One region of the Puia sp. P3 genome, then DNA from elsewhere that is predicted to be linked to it. Evidence: riboswitches for the same ligand, from Rfam matches in the RefSeq annotation. Region 1 holds a riboswitch; the other holds the start of a gene.

The links. A riboswitch is a leader RNA that binds a small molecule or an ion and turns the genes downstream of it on or off. The one in region 1 is predicted to bind thiamine pyrophosphate.
Region 2: another riboswitch for thiamine pyrophosphate. It lies ahead of thiS (sulfur carrier protein ThiS); the one in region 1 lies ahead of ACQ86N_RS35810 (TonB-dependent receptor).

The regions. Positions count from the first base shown of each region.
Region 1 covers NZ_CP192583.1:5,676,782-5,687,511, reverse strand. The annotation lists gene ACQ86N_RS35855 (PDZ domain-containing protein) at 1-495, opposite strand, end outside; gene ACQ86N_RS35850 (trypsin-like peptidase domain-containing protein) at 492-1,070, opposite strand; gene ACQ86N_RS35845 (hypothetical protein) at 1,184-2,413, opposite strand; gene ACQ86N_RS35840 (4Fe-4S dicluster domain-containing protein) at 2,677-3,024, shown strand; gene ACQ86N_RS35835 (D-alanine--D-alanine ligase) at 3,590-4,582, shown strand; gene ACQ86N_RS35830 (PASTA domain-containing protein) at 4,647-5,204, shown strand; gene ACQ86N_RS35825 (hypothetical protein) at 5,258-5,464, shown strand; gene ACQ86N_RS35820 (rhodanese-like domain-containing protein) at 5,547-5,855, shown strand; gene ACQ86N_RS35815 (hypothetical protein) at 5,921-6,520, opposite strand; gene ACQ86N_RS35810 (TonB-dependent receptor) at 6,472-8,187, opposite strand; TPP riboswitch at 8,247-8,346, opposite strand; gene ACQ86N_RS35805 (head GIN domain-containing protein) at 8,511-9,245, shown strand; gene ACQ86N_RS35800 (head GIN domain-containing protein) at 9,255-9,968, shown strand; tRNA gene ACQ86N_RS35795 (tRNA-Met) at 10,112-10,186, shown strand; gene era (GTPase Era) at 10,249-10,730, shown strand, end outside.
Region 2 covers NZ_CP192583.1:944,886-955,615, reverse strand. The annotation lists gene ACQ86N_RS05445 (M61 family metallopeptidase) at 1-1,281, opposite strand, end outside; gene thiH (2-iminoacetate synthase ThiH) at 1,707-2,834, opposite strand; partial or broken gene ACQ86N_RS05435 (thiazole synthase) at 2,847-3,610, opposite strand; gene ACQ86N_RS05430 (thiamine phosphate synthase) at 3,613-4,032, opposite strand; gene ACQ86N_RS05425 (hypothetical protein) at 4,071-4,256, opposite strand; partial or broken gene ACQ86N_RS05420 (hydroxymethylpyrimidine/phosphomethylpyrimidine kinase) at 4,241-4,998, opposite strand; gene ACQ86N_RS05415 (thiamine phosphate synthase) at 4,991-5,653, opposite strand; gene ACQ86N_RS05410 (hypothetical protein) at 5,653-5,781, opposite strand; gene thiC (phosphomethylpyrimidine synthase ThiC) at 5,778-7,295, opposite strand; gene thiS (sulfur carrier protein ThiS) at 7,312-7,518, opposite strand; TPP riboswitch at 7,589-7,684, opposite strand; gene ACQ86N_RS05395 (alpha-L-arabinofuranosidase C-terminal domain-containing protein) at 7,709-7,885, opposite strand; gene ACQ86N_RS05390 (alpha-N-arabinofuranosidase) at 7,926-9,227, opposite strand; gene ACQ86N_RS05385 (glutamate-5-semialdehyde dehydrogenase) at 9,365-10,609, opposite strand; gene ACQ86N_RS05380 (PUA domain-containing protein) at 10,614-10,730, opposite strand, start outside.

The DNA.
Region 1 (10,730 bases):
GCCGTTGAGCTTTGTAATAACGTCTCCCTTCTTTATACCCGCGTGGGCTGCTGCGCCGTCGGCGGTAGCGTCCATCACGTATACGCCTTCACCGTCCTTGATACCGGCTTCTTTCTTCTGGTCTTCGCTCATGTCGTCCCGGGGATAAGAAATACCCAGGAAGGCGCGCTGCGGCGTACCGAATTTCATGATGTCGTTGACGACTTTCTTGACGATGTTGACGGGGATGGTGAACGAATACCCGGCATAGGAGCCCGTTGGGGAAGCGATGGCAGAGTTGATGCCGACCAGCTGTCCGTCGGTATTGATGAGGGGGCCGCCGCTGTTGCCGGGGTTAACCGCGGCGTCGGTCTGGATAAAGGATTCTATCGGGGTCTGGCTCTGGCGTCTGTTGATGTCGAGGGTTCTTCCCTTTGCGCTGACGATACCGGCCGTAACGGTGGTTTCGAGGGTAAGCGGATAGCCTACTGCGAGGACCCACTGGCCGATCTTCACGTCGTCGGAGTTGCCGTAGAGCAGGAAGGGCAGGTTGGCTGCGTCGATCTTGATGACGGCCGGTCGCTGCTGGGGTCGGCGCCGACGACCTTTGCCTTGAAGGATTTCCGGTTACTCAGGGTAACGGTGACTTCGTCGGCTCCGTCGACGACGTGGTTGTTGGTGACGATATATCCGTCGTTGCTGATGATGACCCCGGAACCGGAGGCCATTTCCGGCATGGATCTCATCCCGTTGCCGCCTCCGCCGAAGAAGTCGTCGGGGTCGATGCCAAAGAGGTCAGAGAAGGGGTTGTGCTTGGGGAGATTATTGCTGACGGTGCGTACTGTCTTCGTTTTGATATGGACGGTAGCGGGGATGGCGGCGCTTGCTGCGTCGCTGAAGTCGGCCGGCCCGTTGGCTGCACGCCCTTCCTTACCTTCGAAGAATTTGGCGTAGTTAGAAGGAACTTTGCCGGAATCCTGCTGAGAATATACATAAGTCTTTGCACCGTTGAAATGATTGTAGCCCCACATGGTAGCAAAGGCGGTCGATGCACTGAGCAGAATAACAGCTACTACTTGTTTTGCTCTCATTTGTAATAAAATTTTTTCGTTTTAGTGGCTTTTTTGGCCGGGGTAGTTGTTCAATTTGTATGCCTGAGACATCAAATTAACGCCAAGGTTTGGTTTAAGGTCTTACCGCATACTTAGTTTAACAAATAATTTACTAAGACCTTCGTAGATCGCCCAGCGGCCATACTACTAAAGGTACGAAGAAAAAAGAGGGACTTGAAATACAATATTTTAGGGGAGGGGTGGGAGGCTTCCGGCCAGCTGCCCGATTCGGAAATTATTGCAGGCGGGTCTGTCAGCTGGTCATAGGTCCCGTAAAAATTGCAGGGTGTCGACGCCGTCGGCGTAGTCTTCGAGGGTGGGGCGCTGGGCTTTTCCGAAGGGGATGGGGGCGGAACTGCCCGGGGCGGCGGATCTGTCGGTGGTGGCGGAGCCGGCGGTGGTGGCGGCGGTGGCTGAGCCGACGACGCACTGGATATCGGAATCCGCGCCGGTGGAGATGGAGGGGGATGGCCTGGTTTGTAGTATTGATAATGAAGTACGCTGATGGCGCTGAAGGGGGACTCGTTCTCTGTGAGGAGGATGGTCCCGTCGGTCATATAGAATTTTTTATTGAGGATGAGCAGGGTCAGCTGGTAGTCGTAGTTGTGCTTGTATTTGTTAAGGTCGGAGAGGTGATCGTATTTTTTGAAGGCTTCGAGCAGGGGGCGGAAGTCGTAGTTCTCCGGGACGTAGATCTGGGTCACGTTGCGGCAGCCAAGGCCAAAGTACTGGTTGACGTCGTCGGCGAGGGCTTCGAGCGCGGCCCCGCTTTCGTCGCCGGTGAGTATGGCCACTGAAGTGCGGTTGCGTCGAATGATATTGGGGTATTTTCCGAAATAGTAGTCGAAATAGCGGGCGGAGTTGTTGCTGCCCGTGGCGATATAGGCGTCGCAGCCGTTGAGCCGCTCCGCGAATTTGATATGGGTATTTACTTCCGGCTGTATACCCGCCATCCATTCCACGAGGTGGCGGATCAGGGACTCGTCGCGGGTGGATACCTTTATCTGCTGGTAGTGTCCTGAGATAAAAATCGACAGCATGTCGTGGAAGCCGACGAGTGGGATATTGCCGGCCATGATGAGTCCGATATTTTTGGGGGCCTTTTGTTCGGCTGGCAGGTCATATTTTTTCGCCCATGCCGCTAGCTTGTCCTTTTGCAGATATTCTTTAGCGATCTGCTGTATGGCGAGATGGATGAACTCCGGGATGAACCAGCCATTCTCTTTCGAGGCCTTGTATTGAACTGCTTCCCAGGCCGGTGCCGTGGAAAGCATGTAGTTTCCGAGTTCGGCCAATAAATCTATCCGTTGTTCGAGTTTCATAAAATCCACGCTATATTTGTGCACGCTGCAAAGGTACCATAAGGCTCTGAAAGACCCGGATCTTTTCAGGAACGGGATGGACCGAGGGACGTTCCCAAGGGAACCGAAGGGAACGAGCGAGAAAAGTAAGGGACGACGCTTTTCGAAGCTCTCCAGCGAAGTTCAGACGGAGGACAATTATTAGCGTTTTGCCGCAGATACGCTAATTTTTGGAAAAGCGTATCTTCGGCACGTATTCATCATATCTAAATTTTTGAAAAAATATGGCAATTAAAATAACAGAGGAATGTATCAACTGTGGTGCCTGTGAGCCGGAATGCCCCAATAATGCGATCTATGAGGGCGGGGTAGAATGGGCTGTAACGGACGGCACCAGTGTCAAGGGACCGTTCACCCTGCTCGATGGGACGGTTATCGACGCCAGCCAGCGGAATGCTCCGATCAGTGTCGATACTTATTATATCGTACCCAATAAATGTACAGAGTGTCAGGGATTTCACGAGGAGCCGCAGTGTGCTGCGGTTTGCCCGGTGGACTGTTGTGTGCCGGATGAGATGTACAAGGAGACGGTGGAAGAGCTGCTGGCCAAGAAGGAGAAGCTGCACCTGTAGAAGTTGGGGGAGGGGGCCGGCCCCGGAAATGCAGGCCGGTTGTGGATAAATTAGTAGTTGTTTTTTGGGAAAGTTTCCAAAAATTGGTACCTTCAGGTCAGTGTATTTTAGTTTACCAATGTAGCGGATGCTACATGAAAATAGGCGGGTGATATTTCCCGTCATAAAAGGGGTGAAGGGGATGTTTCCTTCACCTTTCTTATTTTTGGCCCGACGCTCCTTGTAGTTAAAAGTGTCGCGTCGGGCCAAAAATATCATATGCGTTGCGACCGAGGGGAGAGTCCCATCGGTACTCCCCTGACGAAGTTTATTTGATGGAGAGCATTTGGGGAAGCGCTGGGATGGCGCCCTGGGGAATGATTGAGGGAGTGGACACGGGGAAGTGGATACGGGGGGATGGGATTGTGGGGTTGGCCTGGGGTAATGAGGCGACCCGGGGATGGGATTGTGGGAGCGGCCCTGCACGGGGGATGGTGAGATTATGGGAGCGGCCCCGCACTGGGATGGTGGGATTAGAATAAACTACCTGCCTTTTTCGTTATTTTGCGCAAAATCATTTCTGTCAATGAAGCCAACCATTGCATTTGTTACCGGTGGTTATTCCGGGGAGTCGGTTATTTCCTACAAGAGCGCAATTACCATTCAAAAGAATCTGGACTATGACCGGTATACGGTGTATCGGATAGATATCACGCCGGAAGGGTGGTTTCATGAGCAGAGGGATGGAAAGAAGGTGACTGTAGACAAGAATGATTTCTCGGTATTGGTTGATGGGAGGAAAGTGCGGTTTGACGCGGTGTTGATCGGGATCCATGGGACGCCGGGGGAGGATGGGAAATTGCAGGGATATTTTGACATTTTGAATCTGCCCTATACCAGTTGTGATGCGGCTGTGTCGGCGCTGACCTTTAACAAACGGTTTACGGTGGCGGTGGCCGCCTTTAACGGGATCAATGTGGCGAGGTCGGTATTCCTGCTGAAGGGGCGGATCGGGAGCCCGGATGAGGTGGCGAAGAATTTGCAATTTCCAGTTTTTGTAAAGCCGAATAATGGTGGGTCGAGTATTGGGATGTCGAGGGTAAACTCGGCTTCCGAAGAGTTGGGGGCGGCAATTGAAAAAGCGTTTAAAGAGGACGACCAGGTACTGGTTGAGGAATTTATTTCCGGGAGGGAGTTTACGGTTGGCGTATTCCAGTCCAAGGGCGAGATCATCGTGCTGCCGCTGACGGAGGTGAGGAGCAAGAAAGAGTTTTTTGATTTTGAGGCGAAATATACGGCGGGGCTGAATGAGGAGACGACGCCTGCCGTAGTCGATGAGGCGATCGCGGAGAAGGTGAGGGCTGCTGCGCGGAAAATTTATAGAGTTTTTAACTGCCGGGGCATTATCCGGATCGATTTTATCTACAATGAGGCGAAGGCAGAACCGTTTATGCTGGAGATAAACACGGTGCCGGGCCAGAGCGAGGCGAGTATCGTGCCGCAGCAGCTGAGGGCGCTGGGCTGGACGCTGAAAGATTTCTATTCGGCGCTGGTCGACGAGGCGCTGGGAAGGAAATAAAATCTTTATTTTACATCGCCCGAGCGGTGGGTTAAGCCGGTCGGCTCATCTTAAAATTTGAATAGTGTTTAAATTTCTGACTAGTAAGCCACTCTGGGTCAATATATTAGCCGGTATAGTCGTGTTGTTGCTGTTATTGCTGCTGTTCCTGGGCTCGCTGGCCCTGCTGACCCAGCATGGCAAGACTATGCGGATTCCGACGGTGACCGGTCTTTCCTATACGGATGCTAAGAAAAGCCTTGAGACCCAAGGTTTTGACGTCCAGATACAGGATTCCGTCTATTCCGATACGATGAAGCCGCTGCAGGTGGTCAAACAATTCCCCGAGGCGGAAAGTCAGGTCAAGATCAACCGGACCATCTATCTCACGATCAACCGGGCCCAGGCTCCTTTTATCCAGATGCCCAATCTGGTGAGTATGAGTTTCCGGAATGCGGAGTCAATACTGAGGCAATATGGATTAAAGATCGGGGACACCATTTTCAAGCCCTATTTCGCGCGTAATTCGGTGTTGGAGCAGCAGTTCAAGGGCGATCCGATCAAACCCGGAACACAGATACAGCAAGGCAGTGCGATAACGCTGGTATTGGGCAACGGTATTGGCGGAGGCCAGGGTTTATAGTTCCCGACCTGTTCGGTCTGACCTATCTCCAGGCGAAGGGCCGTCTCGATTCTATGGACATATCCATTGGCGCCGTGGTCATGTCGAAGGATGTGCGGGACTCCGCGGAAGGCTATATCTACAAGCAGGCGCCGAACCAGATGGGGGATGGAGGATTGCCGAACCGCATCAAGCAGGGTATGGCGATCGATATATGGATCGGGGCGCAGCGGCCCTCGCGTGATTCCACGGCTCTGCAGTCTTCGCCGAGTGCGTATTAGAGTGGGGAGACGCGGCCGGACCAAGGATTGGGGGAGGGGCCCGGGGATTGGGTATTAGTTACTAATTTTACAAAAATTATATATGCAAGCTATTTCTGTTGAGGAAGTAAAGAAAAGATTAGATGCCGGTGAGTCGCTTAACCTGGTAGATGTGCGGGAACCCCACGAACATGCGGACTTTAATATAGGAGGTATCTTGTTGCCTCTGGGACGTGTACAGCAGTTGGATACCGATGAGATCGAGTCCTTGAAAAATGACGAAGTGATCGTATATTGCCGCAGCGGGAATCGCAGTGGAATGGCATCTATGATCCTCGAGTCGGCGGGTTTTACCAATGTGAAGAATCTCACGGGCGGGATGATGGCCTGGCAGGAGAGGATCGGGTCCTAAAAAGTGTCGCGCCCCTGGCGGGGTGGGGAAGGGTGAGGGCCCCCTGGTGAGGGCCCGTGTATAGATTATAATTTGATGTTGAGCGCCAGCATAAAATTGGTACCGGCCATGGGGAAGTAGAAGTTCTCCGTCACCACGCCGCCGCCATAGAACGAGCTGTAGGTATATCCGTTGGGCTCGTATTTCCTGTTCAAGACGTTGTTCAGCTGGAAGATAATGTCCATCTCGCGGATGGGGGCAAAGTTCAGCCTGTAGCTCATCCGAAGGTCCTGCACGTAGTAGTCGCCGAGTTTTCGCCCTTCGTTCTGCGTATTATCCATATACTCTTTACTCACATATTTGGCCGGAAGGTCGATCTCGTAGTGGGGAAAGGGAAAAAACTGTACGTTGGCTCCGCCGACGATTGCGGGGGAGAAGGCGATGTCGGGGTGGGCATGGAAATAGCTCTTCTGACCGCCATTATCGTAGTCGTCGATGTATTCGGTATAGTTCTTTATTTTGTTTCTGCTAAGCGCCAGATTACCGGAGAGTATCAGCCAGTCTGAAATTTTCGAGCTGCCCTGGAGTTCGACGCCGAGGCGATAGCTGCCAGGGATATTGGTCCTCGTATAGGCGCCTACGTTGTTGATCTTTCCTGTGAGAGCCAGCTGGTCTTTGTACTGCATATAGTAAACGGTAGCGCCCCATGAATAGCGTAGGGTCTTTTTTCAAAACCCAGCTCGAAGTCGTTGAGGGTCTCGGGTCTGGGCTGCTGGTCCATTCCGGCCTCGAAGTCGTCGCGGTTGGGCTCGTGGCTGGCGCGGGAATAAGAGAGATAGGCCTGCCATTCGTGTCCTGTATAGGTGACGCCTGCCTTGGGGTTGAAGAAGTCGTAGTGTTTGTTGATGAAGAGCGTCGGGTTGTCCTGGAAGCCTTCGAGGTCGTAGCCGATGCGCCGGTACTGCATGTCTGCGAAGGTCGAGAAATGGGTCGTCCACTGTTGCTGCCATTTCGCATAGACGTTGTAGTCGGTCTTGTGCGCGGGAATATTATAGTATTCGTAGTCTTTGGGGACGCCGCCATTTTGTGTCCATATGACGTTGGCATAGTGCTTGCCGTCATATTTGTCCCATCCGCCTCCGAGTGTCAGCTGAGTCTCGCGCTGTTTGTACTGGAGCGAGAACACGCCTCCATAAAAATAGTTATCCAGCCACTGCTGGCGGACCAGGTCGGTGGTTTGGGTAGTGTCGGAACCGACGATGGGGCCGACGAGGCCATAGTTGGCATAGTTGTCCTGCTCCTTATACTCCTCGTAGTAGCCTTTTCCCCTTGTCAGAAATGCGGCTGTATTGAAAGAGACGTTGTCGTTGACCTGGTGGTTGAAGAACAGCTGGTAGTGGTTTTGCAGGTAGTTATCGGTCTGGTTGGGATAGGTGAAATAGTTGTAGGTACGTCTTCTGGAATTGTAGAGATTCAGCGAGTCTGCGGTCGAAGCGTAGAGGTATCCTTCGCTGCCGGGGCCGGCGTTGTCGGCGTAGTGCTGGTCGAGGGCTGTCTTGTCGCCGAAGAGTTTGGCATCCGGAATTCCGTTCCATGCCTGGTAGGTCTTTTCCGTACCCTGGATAATATTAAAACGTAGGGAAGAGTGTTCGTCGATGTATGCGCCGGAGAGATAGAACGACTTGAGGTTGCTGGTGGCGCGGTCGATGTATCCATCGCTGCTTATGCGGGAGAGGCGGGCATCGATGGTGAAGTGGCCGTCGATGAGTCCGGAGCCGGCTTTTACGGTGTTCTTCCATGTCGTGAAAGAGCCAAAGCTGTTGTTGAACTCGGCGTATGGCTTTTCGTTGAATTCGTTGGTGGCGAAGTTGATGGTCGCCCCGAAGGCGCCCGCACCGTTGGACGAGGTGCCGACGCCGCGCTGGATCTGGATGCTGTTCACCGAGGAGGCGAAGTCCGGAAGGTCGACGAAGAAGATGCCCTGGGATTCTGCGTCGTTGTATGGGAGGCCGTTGATGGTCATGTTGATGCGGGTAGCGTCTGTACCACGGATATGGATACCCGTATAGCCAACGCCGTTGCCGGCGTCGGAGTTGACGATGACAGAAGGGGTCTGGTTGAGGATGAAGGGGATGTCCTGTCCAATATTGGTCTGTTCGATCTGTTTCTTCGTGATATCGGTTTTGGTGAAGGGTGCTTTCTCGCCGGCGCGGAGGGCCCTGACTTCGACCGGTTGCAGGAATAGTCTTAGGGAGTCGGGGGGACGGGCCGGCTGGGCCTGGGCCAGTGCGGTGGTGCCTGAGATGAGGAGGGCCAGAAATACGTGCAGCGTAGTAGAGATAGTCTTATACATAGTTAGTTCGCTTAAATAGTAAAATGGCGGGAATGCTGATGCGAAGGAGAGCTGTATAGACTGTTGCTGATCACCTTCCCTGCGCAGGCATTACCCTGATCAGGTTCACGGGTATTTTCTCAGCCTCCGCTATCAGCGGAAGCACCCCGAGGAATCTGAAATACCTGGCTAAATTGGCGCAGGCAGGCTGCAAAGATAGCCTATTTTTACTGTGGTTGTAACTTTTGGGGTGTGGCTGGCGTTCAATTTTTTATATAGTTTTGGACCGGGGGAGGGCGGACGCAACATTGTCCATGGTTGGTTGTCTTTAAAAAAAGCTGATTATGAAATACGTTTTCTTTTTATTGTTTACTGCCGGGTGCTTTCTGGTCCCTGTGGAGCGGGTTACGGCTCAGGATAATAAGGTCATCAACGACAAAAATGCGCAGAAGAGGGAGGTGAGGGGATTTCATGGTATCGAGATATCCGGTGGGATCGATCTATATCTGAATCAGGCAGGAGAGGAGGCGGTAGCCGTGAGCGCCAGTGAAGCGGAATGGAGGGACCGGATCCGTACGGAGGTGTTGGATGGCGTGCTGCATATCTATATGGACACCAAAGGATTTGGTTGGGGCGGTGGTGGGAACAGGCATTTGAAGGCCTATGTAGCCTGCCGGTCGATCGACAAGCTGAACGCGTCGGGAGGCAGTGACGTATATATCCAGGACGCGCTCAAGGGAGAAAGGCTGAATCTGGATCTGGCAGGTGGCAGCGATCTCAGCGGGAAGCTGGTTTTCGGGGAGCTGTCCGTGCATCAGTCCGGCGGGTCTGATACGCATGTCAGCGGAAGTGCGACCAGGTTATTCATTCATGCCAGCGGTGGCAGCGATTATCATGGCTACGAGCTGGTGTCGGACAATTGTCAGGTAGAAGCCAGTGGTGGAAGTGACGCGTATCTGACGGTAAACAGGGAGCTGGTCGCGACTGCGAGTGGAGGGAGCGATGTGCATTATCGTGGCAGCGGAGTGGTAAAGGAGTCGCATGCGAGCGGTTCGGGGAGTATAACAAGGAAAGATTGATCTATGAGTATGAAACAGTTGTTTTTCTTTTTGCTGGCGGGCCTTTCGGGGCTGGGTAGCTGGGCGCAGCAGACGATCGTTCACGATCCGAATGCGGTGGAGCGTCCTGTAAAGGGGTTCCATGGCATTGACGTGGGCAGCGCGGTAGACCTGTATCTCAGTCAGGGTGATGCGGAGAAGGTCGTTGTGAGTGCGCGGGACCCAAAGGTGAGGGACAGGATCGTGACGGAGGTCGTTGACGGCATACTTCGGATACGACTGGAGGGGAAGCATTTCAATATGGCTAATAACAAGCTGAAGGCCTATGTGTCGTTCACGGCGCTGGATCAGCTGATCATTTCGGGGGCGAGCAATGTGTATGTCGATGGTGTGATCTCAGGGGGGAAGTTGTCGATGAATCTTTCCGGGGCGAGTGATTTCAAGGGGGCCATCCGGGTGGGTGAGCTGTCGCTGGAACAGAGTGGGGCTTCGGATGCGCATATAACGGGAGTTGTAGAGGGGATGGCGGTAATGAGGCTGTCGGGCGCGAGCGATATAAAGGGGTATGATCTGAAAGTAGAGAAATGTGATGTTGCCGTCTCCGGGGCTTCGGACGCCCGGATCACGGTGAATAAGGAGCTGAAGGCAGATGCGTCGGGAGCGAGCAGCGTGTATTATAAGGGAGAGGGGATTATCTCGGAAGTAAGATCCAGTGGGGCGAGTACGGTAAAGAGGAGTTCGTAAAGAAGTTGGTGATTATGATAAGGCCCGGTTGCCGTGCGGATAGCAGGGGCTTCGGCCCTTTTGGGGGTGGGGCGGGGGGTGAGAAAAAGAATTTGTATTTTTTTGGTGGGGGAACTAAATGCATGTACCTTTGCCGTCCACATCGCGAAGTAGAGCAGCGGTAGCTCGTCGGGCTCATAACCCGAAGGTCGGTGGTTCGATCCCACCCTTCGCAACCAAATCGATGAAAAAAGGGGCCCTTGGCCCCTTTTTCGTTACAGGAGAGGAATATATTTGAACCATGAAAGTCGGATTTGTAAGCATTTTTGGGAAGCCGAATGCAGGGAAGAGCACTCTGCTGAATGCCCTTATGGGTGAGAAGCTGGCTATTGTATCCCCGAAAGTGCAGACGACCCGGCATCGTATCAAGGGGATATTGACGGAGAAGGACTATCAGATCATTTTTTCCGACACGCCGGGTATTATCGAGCCACGGTACCGGCTGCATGAGAAGATGATGCAGGCCGTCAAGAGCTCGCTGGAGGATGCCGATCTGGCCATCCTGCTGGTGGATATCCAGGATAATCCCGAGGAGAATGACCAGCTGTTCCAGGCGCTGAAGCTGAAGGCGCCGGCGATCGTCGTGCTGAACAAGCTGGACGGGGTGCCCCGGGAGAAAGTGGAAGAAGTTCGTGCCTATTTTGCGGAAAAGAATTATTGTAAAGTAGTGGTTGGGATATCTGCGCTGAAGAAGACGAATGTTCCCGAGCTGCTAAAGACGGT
Region 2 (10,730 bases), 3.0 Mb from region 1:
AGCCAGGTATTTGGCGTAGTCCGGCTCCTTCACCGTATATACATAATCGAACAGCTCCGACAGATCGGCCCCGGCCACACTCTCGCATACCTTTCTGAACTCCAAATCCGTAAACCCCCGTTGCTTTTCCCTGTAATACGTCCGGTACACTGTCCTCATCACGTCGTCCAGCGTCTTCCGGTTACCCGTCGAATGCCGGATGGCCATATCCAGCAGCAGACCGACCGCCGGCCCCTTCTGATAATAGGAGATCGTTTTGTTTACCGTATCCCCCGTCCTTCCGAACGGCCCCTCCGACCAGGTCTCATAGCTGGACTGCGCCAGGCTCTGATAGAGATGTCCGGTCTTATTCTCATACGCCGCAATATCGGACTGAAAATGCTGCAGCAGGTCCTGGCCGCTCATCAGACCGGCCCGGCGCACCAGCATATATTCATAATAGACGGTCAGACCTTCCGAGACCCACAGCATATTGGTCCTGTTCTCCCGGTCATAGTCGAAGGGCCCCAGCGCAATCGGCCTGATCCGCTTTACATTAAAGTGATGGAAATATTCATGGGCGATAAAACAGAGCGTCCTTTGGCGCTCGCCCGCCTTACTCAGGGCCTCTCCCGAAAACCCGATGGTCGAAGAGTTCAGGTGCTCGATACCACCCCTGCCCGGCCCGATCGCCAGAAAGGTATAGTGCGTGTACGGCACGTCGCCAATGACATCAACGCCCTGCTGCACGATCTTCTTCAGGTCGTTCATAAGGCTGTCCCCGTCGAACTGCCCCGGCTTATAAGCGGTAAAATAATGGGGAACACCGCGCACGGTGAATGGCTTCAGGTCGTCCAGGTTGCCGGTCAGTATCGGGCTGTCGAACAAAATATCGAAATCCCGAGCCCTGTACACGTTCTTCCTGCCAGCCACCGGCTCCAGACCTGTAGCTACCTTATTCCAGCCCGACCACGGCTTCACTTCCACCGTCACCGGCTCGTGAATATACCCGCTGACATAGAGGAAAACTCCCGCCGGCGCCACGTAGCCCCGCGTGCTGTCCAGCCAGGGCTGCGCCACAAAGGCTTTCGTGGCCACAACGTCATAGTTCACGGTGATTGGCGTTTTCGGATTCTCCACCCTCCAGGCATTGGAAGAGATTTTCTCCCAACCCAACTCCTTCCCCGCCGCACCGACAGCCCGAAAATTCTGTACATTCTTCGCGTAGTCCAGCAGCTGATAATAACCCGGCATCCAGGCCGGCATCTTAAGATCCACTGTCGCCCCCCGAGCCCGGCACAACGAAATTCGACATGGTAAAGATGCGTGGACGGATCGTCCATCGAGATGGTGTAGCTGAAGTTCGGGCTCCCCGTGTTCCCGCCGCGTGTCTGCGTGGTCTCCCGGGATGCCTGCGCGTTCACCCCGAACGCCAGTGCGAACAAAAGACCTGTCATGATCAGTTTTGGTGTTTCCATTCTCCAATTTATCGCAAACCCCGCCTCACCCCTACACCGATTTTAACCTTCCCGGTCCAATACCCCCGGAGCCCGCTTCCATCCTCCACCAGGGACACACCCTCACCCTCCACCGCGAACGCATCCTGAGCCCCCGCCGTCACTCTCCACCGCGGACGCATCCCTGGGCCTCCGCCACCTCCCCGCCGTCACCCTCCACCGAGGGACGCATCCTGAGCCTCAGCCACCTCCCCTCCGCCCGCCCTCCACTCACACCTGCAACACCCTGTCCCAGTCCTTCCACACGGCCTCATATCCCTGCCGGCGGATCATCTTCACGATCGCAGCCGGACTCCGGTCATCGTGTATCTCGAACTGTTCCAGAGACCCTGTATCCACCACATACCCTCCCGGATTGGTCCTCGACCCCGCACTCATCGAAGTTATTCCCAGCCGGATCGCATGATCCCTGAATACCGGACTCTCCCTCGTCGAAAGAGACAACTCGACATCCTCGTCCAAACAACGGTAGGCGCAGATCAGCTGGATCAGCTCCCTGTCCGCCATGACGACCCTGGGTTGCAAACCCGCCCCCTTGACCCCCTCTCCCTCAAAAGGCCGGAGCCGCGGGAACGACAACGAATATCTTGTCCTCCAGTACTTCTTTTCCAGATATCCCAGATGAAGGGCCGTAAACCAACTATCCGTCCTCCAGTCCTCCAATCCGATCAGGACCCCCAGCCCCATCTTCTGAATACCCGCCGCACCCAGACGATCAGGCGTCCCCAGCCGGTACCCAAAATTTGATTTCTTCCCCTTTGGATGATGGAACTTGTACCCTTCCCGGTTATACGTCTCCTGATAGACCAGCACGGCATTTAACCCCCGCTCTGTCAGCCGCGCATATTCCTCTTCATCCAGCGGCTGCGCTTCCATCGAAACATGGGCCAGATGCGGCCGCACCAGATCCAGCGCCTTCAGAAAATAGTCCACGCCCACCTGCTGGCTAGCCTCTCCGCTGACCAGTAACACGTGCTCGTACCCCATCGCCTTTATGGCCTCCACCTCACGCAGCAGCTCACCCGCCGCGAGCGTCCGCCGGCGTATCTTGTTGTCCAGACTAAACCCGCAATAGGTGCAGATATTCTGACACTCGTTGGAGAGATACAGGGGGATATACAGCTGGATCACCTTCCCGAACCTTTTTTGCGTCAGCCGATGACTCAGCTGGGCCATATCTTCCAGATAAGGCGCCGCCGCCAGCGAGATCAGGGCCTTGAAATCTTCCAAATCGCGCCGATCCTTCGACAACGCGCGCTCCACATCCGCCGCCCCCTTGCGGTAGATACTCTCCTTCACCTCATCCCAGCTATACCGATCAAAAATTTCGCTGAACATAGTCGTATTGTATTAGTCCAAAAACGCCGTCAGTGGACTGCTCGCCACCGCCGTCCCGGCAGACCTCGCCGCCAGCCGGGCCTCGAAAGCCATCCTTCCGCCGTCCACAGCCAGTCTGAACGCTTTCGCCATCAGCACCGGGTCAGGACTGGCCGCGATCGCCGTATTGACAAGCACCGCGTCGGCGCCCATCTCCATCGCCCTGGCCGCATCCGAAGGCGCGCCGATGCCCGCATCGACCACCACCGGCACAGCGCTCTGCTGTATAATGATCTCCAGAAAATCATAGGTCTTCAGCCCCTTGTTGCTGCCTATCGGCGCTCCCAGCGGCATCACCGCCGCAACACCCACGTCCTCCAGCCGCTTGCACAGCACAGGATCGGCGTGTATATAGGGCAGCACGATAAACCCCATTTTCACCAGCTGCTCCGCCGCTATCAGCGTCTCCACCGCATCGGGCAGCAGCCACTCGGGTCGGGATGGATCTCCAGCTTCAGCCAGTTGGTGCCCAGCGCCTCCCGCGCCAGCTCCGCCGCAAATACCGCCTCCCGGGCGTTCCTGACCCCCGACGTATTGGGCAGCAGATTCAACCACGGATGCCGCAGATGGGACAGGATATCGCCGTCGCCAGCCCCCGCATCCACCCTTCTCAGCGCCACCGTCACCAGCTCCGACCCACTCTCGAGGATCGCCTGCTCCATTACCCGCAACGACCCGAATTTCCCCGTCCCCGTAAAAAGCCGGGAACTGAAACTCTTATCCGCAATCTTCAACATAGTTAAAATAGTTTATTGAGTGATCCAATTACCGCGTTCCGGTCTCCCGCGTGCACCAGCATTCCGCTGAAAGCGACGCCGTGCAGACCCGCGTCAAACAACTGTCCCACGTCCTTCATCTCTATCCCGCCGATCGCTACCACGGGAATGGACAGCTGCTCCTGGCGCAATTCCCGCATGATCCGCCTGTAACCGTCCAGTCCCAGTATCGGACTCAGGTTCTTCTTGGTCGTCGTATACCGGTATGGCCCGAGTCCGATATAGTCCGCCCCCTGCCGCCGATGTTCGCGGATATCTTCGATCGTATTCGCCGTCCCTCCGATGATCACGTCCTCTCCCAGTATCTTTCTTGCAGCCCCGACCGGCATATCCTGCTTGCCCAGGTGTACACCGTGTGCCTTCACCTCCGACGCTACTTCCACCCGGTCGTTGATGATGAGAGCGCAGTCGCTGGCATCGGTTATCTTTTTGCCGCCAGTGCCACGCGCCGGACCTCGTCATCGGGCGCATCCTTCATTCGCAGCTGTATCCAGCGGATGCCCGCAAGACAGGCCGCCTCGACCTGTTGCAAATGGTCGATCGGCGCTCCGTCCATTGTCAGAAAATAAAGCCTGCCCGAGGGCCGCCAGGTCATCGGTGATGCCATCCAAGTAAAGTTTTATTGCTTGTCAAAAATTGCCCGGTATATCGCTTCGAATAAACAGCGGCTTCCGCCAACGGGTAGCCCAGGGCCAGATTCGCCGCGAGCGACGAGGAAAGGACGCAGCCGCTGCCATGCTTGGGATACACCTCGTCGCCGCCCGCCAGCGCGTCCAACACCCGCAATTCGCCCCGGCTCCACAGATAGTCCCGGCCCGGCAGTTCAGGATGGTGCCCCCCTTGAGATAGACGGAAGCCCCCGTTTCACTGGTCAGCCGCCGGCATCGCTCCATCACATCCTCTCCCGGATACAACCACCCGATCTCCTCCCAATTAGGAGTCAGCAGATAACACTGCCCGGCCAGCACCTCCCAGCCTTCCACGCCACCCCAAAACACCTCTCCGCTGCTGGCCCTTATCACCGGGTCCAGAACGACCTTTATATCAGGGTTGTGCTGCCGCAAATGCCGGATGATAACAAGCGCTGACTCCATCGATTCGGTAATGCCGATCTTCACCCAGTCAAAGCGCACACTGGCAAAACAAACGTCGATCTGTTCAAAAATATCACCCAAAGAAAACCACTTCACCCGGCTGATCATCCGCTCGTTCTGAAAGGTAAACCCGGTACATACCGCATAACCATATACGCCATGCGCCTCCAGCGTCTTGACGTCCGACAACACCCCCGCCCCCGCGCTCTGGTCATAGCCCGCCACTACCAGCACATTCACCCTCCCGCTAGCCATTCAATATCTTTTTTAGTTGTTCATAACGCCTTACAGCCTCGTGCGGCTCGTCCCATACCCAGCCCAGCACCGCCGCTCCCTTCCAGCCCCATCGCAGCAGTTCGGGGAGACTATCCCCGCCGACCCCGCCCAGCGCGACAGGCATACAGCGCAACGGCCCCGCGGGCTGGCGCAGCAGCATCGGATTCGCACCATACCCCGGCTTGGATATGCTGTCGAACAACGGACTGATAAATGCATAGGCCAGCCCTTCCGGCAGCCGCGCAAATTCCTCCCAGCTGTGGACGGAAGTAGAAACAGCCACGGCGCCGCGGGAGGCGTGTGTCGCCACCGGCACCGGAAATTCAACGACCGGCCCTCCTCCACTCATTCCATCCCCATCCCTGAACCCCACCTTCCCGTGCACCTGAGGGATCCCGAACTCCACCGCAAGTTCCACACTCCCGTGCAGCACCAGCCTCGAAGCCCAGCGCGGCGCCAGCCGGGACAACAGGCCTTCCACAGCCCCGCCCGGCCTCCGGATATGCAGTTTGGGCAGTCCCGCCTCCAGCAGGCCCTCCAGCAATTCCGCTTCTCCGTCGAAAGTCGCCGGCAGCGTTAAGACAGCTATTAAAAAATCACTGGTCATCACAGATCGTTGAGGTTCACTGTTCACTACAAATAAATTTCGGCGCCCTGCTTCTTGAAATCATCGGCCTTCTCCTTCATACCCTCTTCCAGCGCGGTCTCGCCGGTCATCCCCTTTTCTTCCGCATATCGCCGCACTTCCTGAGTGATCTTCATCGAACAAAATGCGGGCCGCACATCGAACAGAAGTGCGCGATCTTTGCCCCTTCCGCGGGCATGGTCTCGTCATGGAACGACCGGGCCGTATCGGGATCCAGCGAGAGATTGAACTGGTCTTGCCACCTGAACTCGAACCGCGCCTTGCTCAGCGCATCGTCCCGGAGCTGCGCTCCCGGATGTCCCTTCGCCAGATCGGCCGCGTGCGCCGCTATCTTGTAGGCGATCACACCATCCTTAACGTCTTTCTTATTCGGAAGACCCAGATGCTCTTTTGGCGTTACATAACACAACATGGCCGTGCCGTACCAGCCGATCATGGCCGCGCCGATAGCGGACGTGATATGGTCATAGCCCGGTGCAATATCGGTCGTCAGCGGTCCAAGCGTATAGAAGGGCGCCTCGTCGCATTCTTTTAGCTGCTTGTCCACATTCTCCCTGATCAGGTGCATGGGGATATGCCCAGGCCCCTCGATGATCACCTGACAGTCCCGCTGCCACGCCTTCTTCGTCAGCTCGCCCAACGTTTCCAGCTCGGCAAACTGCGCGGCGTCATTGGCATCGGCAATAGACCCCGGACGAAGCCCGTCCCCCAGCGAAAAGCAAACGTCATACGCCCGCATGATGGCACAGATCTCTTCGAAATGGGTGTAAATGAAGTTCTCCCGGTGGTGCGCGAGACACCATTTGGCCATGATGGAGCCGCCCCTGCTGACGATTCCCGTCACCCGCCTGGCGGTCAGCGGAACATAACGCAACAGCACACCCGCGTGTACGGTGAAATAATCCACACCCTGTTCGGCCTGCTCGATAAGTGTATCCCTGAATATCTCCCAGCTCAGCTCTTCCGCCTTACCCCCTACTTTCTCCAGCGCCTGATAGATGGGGACGGTCCCCACCGGCACCGGCGTATTGCGCAGTATCCATTCCCTCGTCTCGTGTATGTTTTTCCCGGTCGAGAGATCCATGATGGTATCGGCTCCCCAGCGGCAGGCCCATACAGCCTTTTCAACCTCTTCCCCGATGCCCGAGCTGACCACGGAGTTGCCGATATTGGCGTTGATCTTCACCAGAAAATTCCGCCCGATGATCATCGGCTCCGCCTCGGGATGCCTGATATTGGACGGGATCACCGCCCTGCCCCTCGCTACTTCGTTCCGCACAAATTCCGGCCTGAGACCTTCCCGGATAGCAATATATTCCATCTCGGGAGTAATGACTCCCTTTCTCGCGTAGTACATCTGCGTCACCACTCCCCCCTGCCTGACCCGCCTCGGCTCCGACTCTCCCCGCACGATCCAGCCTTCGCGCAGACGCGGCAAACCTTTCTGCACGTCGATTTCGGCCGATGGGTCGGTATAAGGCCCGCTGGTATCATACACGACTACCGGTTCGTTCGGTCCCGTAAGAGTGATGGCCCTGGCCGCCACCCGCAGTCCGGGATAAAGCTCTCCTGGTGTGTATACTTTCTGCGAAGCGGACAGCGGCTCCCGGCTGATAATATCTTCTCTCATATAGGTAAATATTAGTTTAACCTCCCTGCGTCGCTCTTATGACAAAAACCCGATCCCCGGGCTTCAGCGCACACGACGGCCACTCCGTCCGCGGGATCACCGCTCCGTTAACGGCAATGGCTATCCCGTCTGCCTGTTGGATCTCCAACAAGGGAAGCACATCGGCCAGCGTGCCGGTCTCATGGATCTGAAATTTTTGCTGATTGATGGACACCTCTATCATGACTATTTGCTATTTGCGTGGAATCCGCTTCCACAAAAAATAGATACACGAGGTGCCGCATTGACGCGTAAGAGAGAGTCCGTCTTTTCCCTTCGCCGGTATTATCCGGATCAGGTTCTGAGGGTATTATCTCAGCCCGTATGAACGAGCACCCCTAAAGTACAGGACGAAGGTAGGGAGAAAAATTTAATTATTTCAACTCGAGTACAACAACCGACATCGGAGGCATCTCGACCGACAGACTGTTACCGTCTTTCTTCGCTCCGTTAAATACCGCCGGCTTCACCCTGTCCGGTTGATCGAAAGAATTGAAATCGTTGAATTTGGAAGAGGTCAGTATCTGCCCCTGTACAGTCCGGAATGACACCCCCGCAAGGCTGGTCTTAAGTGTTATTTTTCTTGCCGGGTCAAGATTTACCCGAGGAGATATGCACGGCGCCGCTGGAATCCTTCGAAGCCGAAACGTTCACCGCCGGTATCTTCTCTCCGCCATGACCATAGTCAGGGCTGCTGAACTTCACCGCCAGCGAGTGGGCATCCTGATGCACTTTATACAGATCGAAAACGTGATAGGTTGGCGTCAGCAGCATCTTGTCCTTGTCCGTCAGCACCAGCGCCTGCAGGACGTTCACCGTCTGGGCCAGCGCCGCCATCTTTACCCGGTCCGCGTGGTTGTTGAAGATGTTCAGCGTAGTCGCCGCTATCAGGGCGTCACGCATGCTGTTCTGCTGATAGAGAAAGGCGGGATTCGTACCCGGCTCGGCATCGGTCCAGATCCCCCATTCGTCCACTACGAGGGCTATCTTCTTCTTCGGATCGTATTTGTCCATGATCGCCGAATGTTTGTTGACGATGGTTTCCATCCGCAGACAGGCCTCCATCGCCTTGAAATAGTCGTCCTCGCCGAAACTTGTTGCGGAACCCTTGTGCTGCCGGGTGCCTGCGACCGTATAATAGTGTGTCGACAGTCCCCATGTGCGTCCGCGGTTAATATTTTTCATGACCACCTCGGTCCAGTTGTAGTCGGGTCCGTTGGCGCCGCTGGCGATCAGCTTTAGCGGGGCGCCGGGATAATCCTTGCAGAATTCTGAATACCGGTTGTATTCCCCGGCATAGTACTCCGGCGTCATGTTCCCGCCACAGCCCCAGCTCTCATTGCCTACTCCCCAGAAGGAGACGTTCCACGGTTCCTGACGCCCATTCTGACGGCGCAGATCCGCCAGGGTGCTTTTACCATTGAAGTTGAGGTATTCCAGCCAGTTCTCCATCTCTTCGGGAGTGCCCGAGCCGACATTGCCGGCGACATAGGGCTGACAGCCCAGCAGCCCGCAGAGTTCGAGGAATTCGTGCGTACCGAAAGAATTGTCTTCTGTCACCATGCCCCAGGTGGCATTGACGGTCCGTTTGCGCTGATCTTTTGGCCCTATCGCGTCGCGCCAGTGGTACTGGTCGGCAAAACACCCGCCAGGCCACCGGAGCACCGGTATCTTTATCTTCTTCAGCGCGTCGACGATATCCATCCGGATATGATCACCCGTCCAGAAACCGTCGTAGATACAGCGGCCCAGGTGTTCCGAAAAATGACCATAGATATTACGGCTGATCTGAGGCCCCGAAGTATCACTGACGCTGAGCTGCACCGTTTGCGAACGGACCGCGGAAGTCAGGAATAGGGCAACTAGCAGAAGGAGGACTGGTGTCTTTTTCATATGCCAAACTGTGTGGTTTTGGTTAAACAAACAATAATTGTCGAAAAGATAATTATTTTATTTTACAAAACGAACAAGTAAATGTAGAAATTACATTTAATAGCATTTCCTGATCTGCCTTTTCCGTCGGATTGATCTCACTTCCTGATCTGTCCCTTCCCGCGGATGATCCATTTTTCCGTCACCAGCTTCTCCAGCGCAAAAGGGCCGCGCGCATGCAGTTTCTGGGTGGATATCCCGATCTCGGCCCCCAGCCCCAGCTCTTCCCCGTCTGTAAAACGAGTAGAGGCATTGGCGTACACGGCCGCCGCGTCCACCTCGGCAAGGAACCGTTCGCACTTGCCCTTATCTTTTGACACGATCGCCTCGGAATGCCGCGTGGAATAACGCTGGATATGGTCCAGCGCCTCGTCCATATTCTTAACGACCCTGACCGCGCATTTCAGGCTGAGGAATTCCCGCGCATAGTCGGCCTCCGTGGCCTTCTGAAGAAAAGGATAGCCCTTGAGCAGCCTGGCCGCCGGCGCATCGGCAAAGATCTCGACGCCATACTTTTCCAGCGCTGCCGCGGCCACCGGCAGAAAGGACGCAGCGATCGCCGCATCCACGACCATCGTATCCATCGAATTGCAGACGGATGGGCGCGAAACCTTGGCATTGACAACGATATCCGTCGCCATTTTTACATCTGCAGTAGCCTCGACATAGACATGACAGACGCCGGCCCCCGTCTCGATCACCGGCACCTGACTATTGGCCCTTACATAACGGATCAGCGAATCGGACCCGCGCGGTATGAGCACGTCGACCCAGCGCGTAGCCGTGAAAAGTTGCTGCACACTGTCCCGGTCTGAAGGCAGTAGGGTTACGGCATCCGGATGGATGCCGCTGGCCTTCAGCACTTTTTTGATCAGCGCCACAGCCGCCTCATTCGTATCCCTGGCCTCCTGGCTGCCCTTTAGGACACAGCCGTTGCGGCTTCTCAGGCACAACGCCGCAATATCGAACGTAACATTGGGTCTCGACTCATAGATGGCCCCTACCACACCCAGCGGCACGGACCTTTTCTCCACTTTCAACCCGTTGGACAGGGTTCGCTGCGCCAGCAGCCGCCCCGAAGGATCGGGCAGCCTGCTCACTTTCCGGATGCTCCCGGCGATAGCCTTTATTCGCTGCTCATTCAGCATCAGCCTGTCATTGCGCGGATTGTCGGGTTCCTGCCGCGCGAGGTCGCTGGCATTGGCCTTTAATAAAAGTTTCGCATTCTTCTCCAGCTCGGACGCCAGCAGCTGCAGCGCCGCCTTCATCTGCCGGTCGCCGGTCTTCCTCAGTTGTACCGCCGCCTTATAGGTCTTTATGATAAGAGGTTCTATGCTATTCATATCGTTAAAATAGGACTATATCATCGGCATGCGCCGCAATGGTATTTTTACTCGTCAGGCTGCCCATCATCTCCGCCGCGCCCATTTTGACCTTCGCCACCCCGATGATGGTCGAATCCTC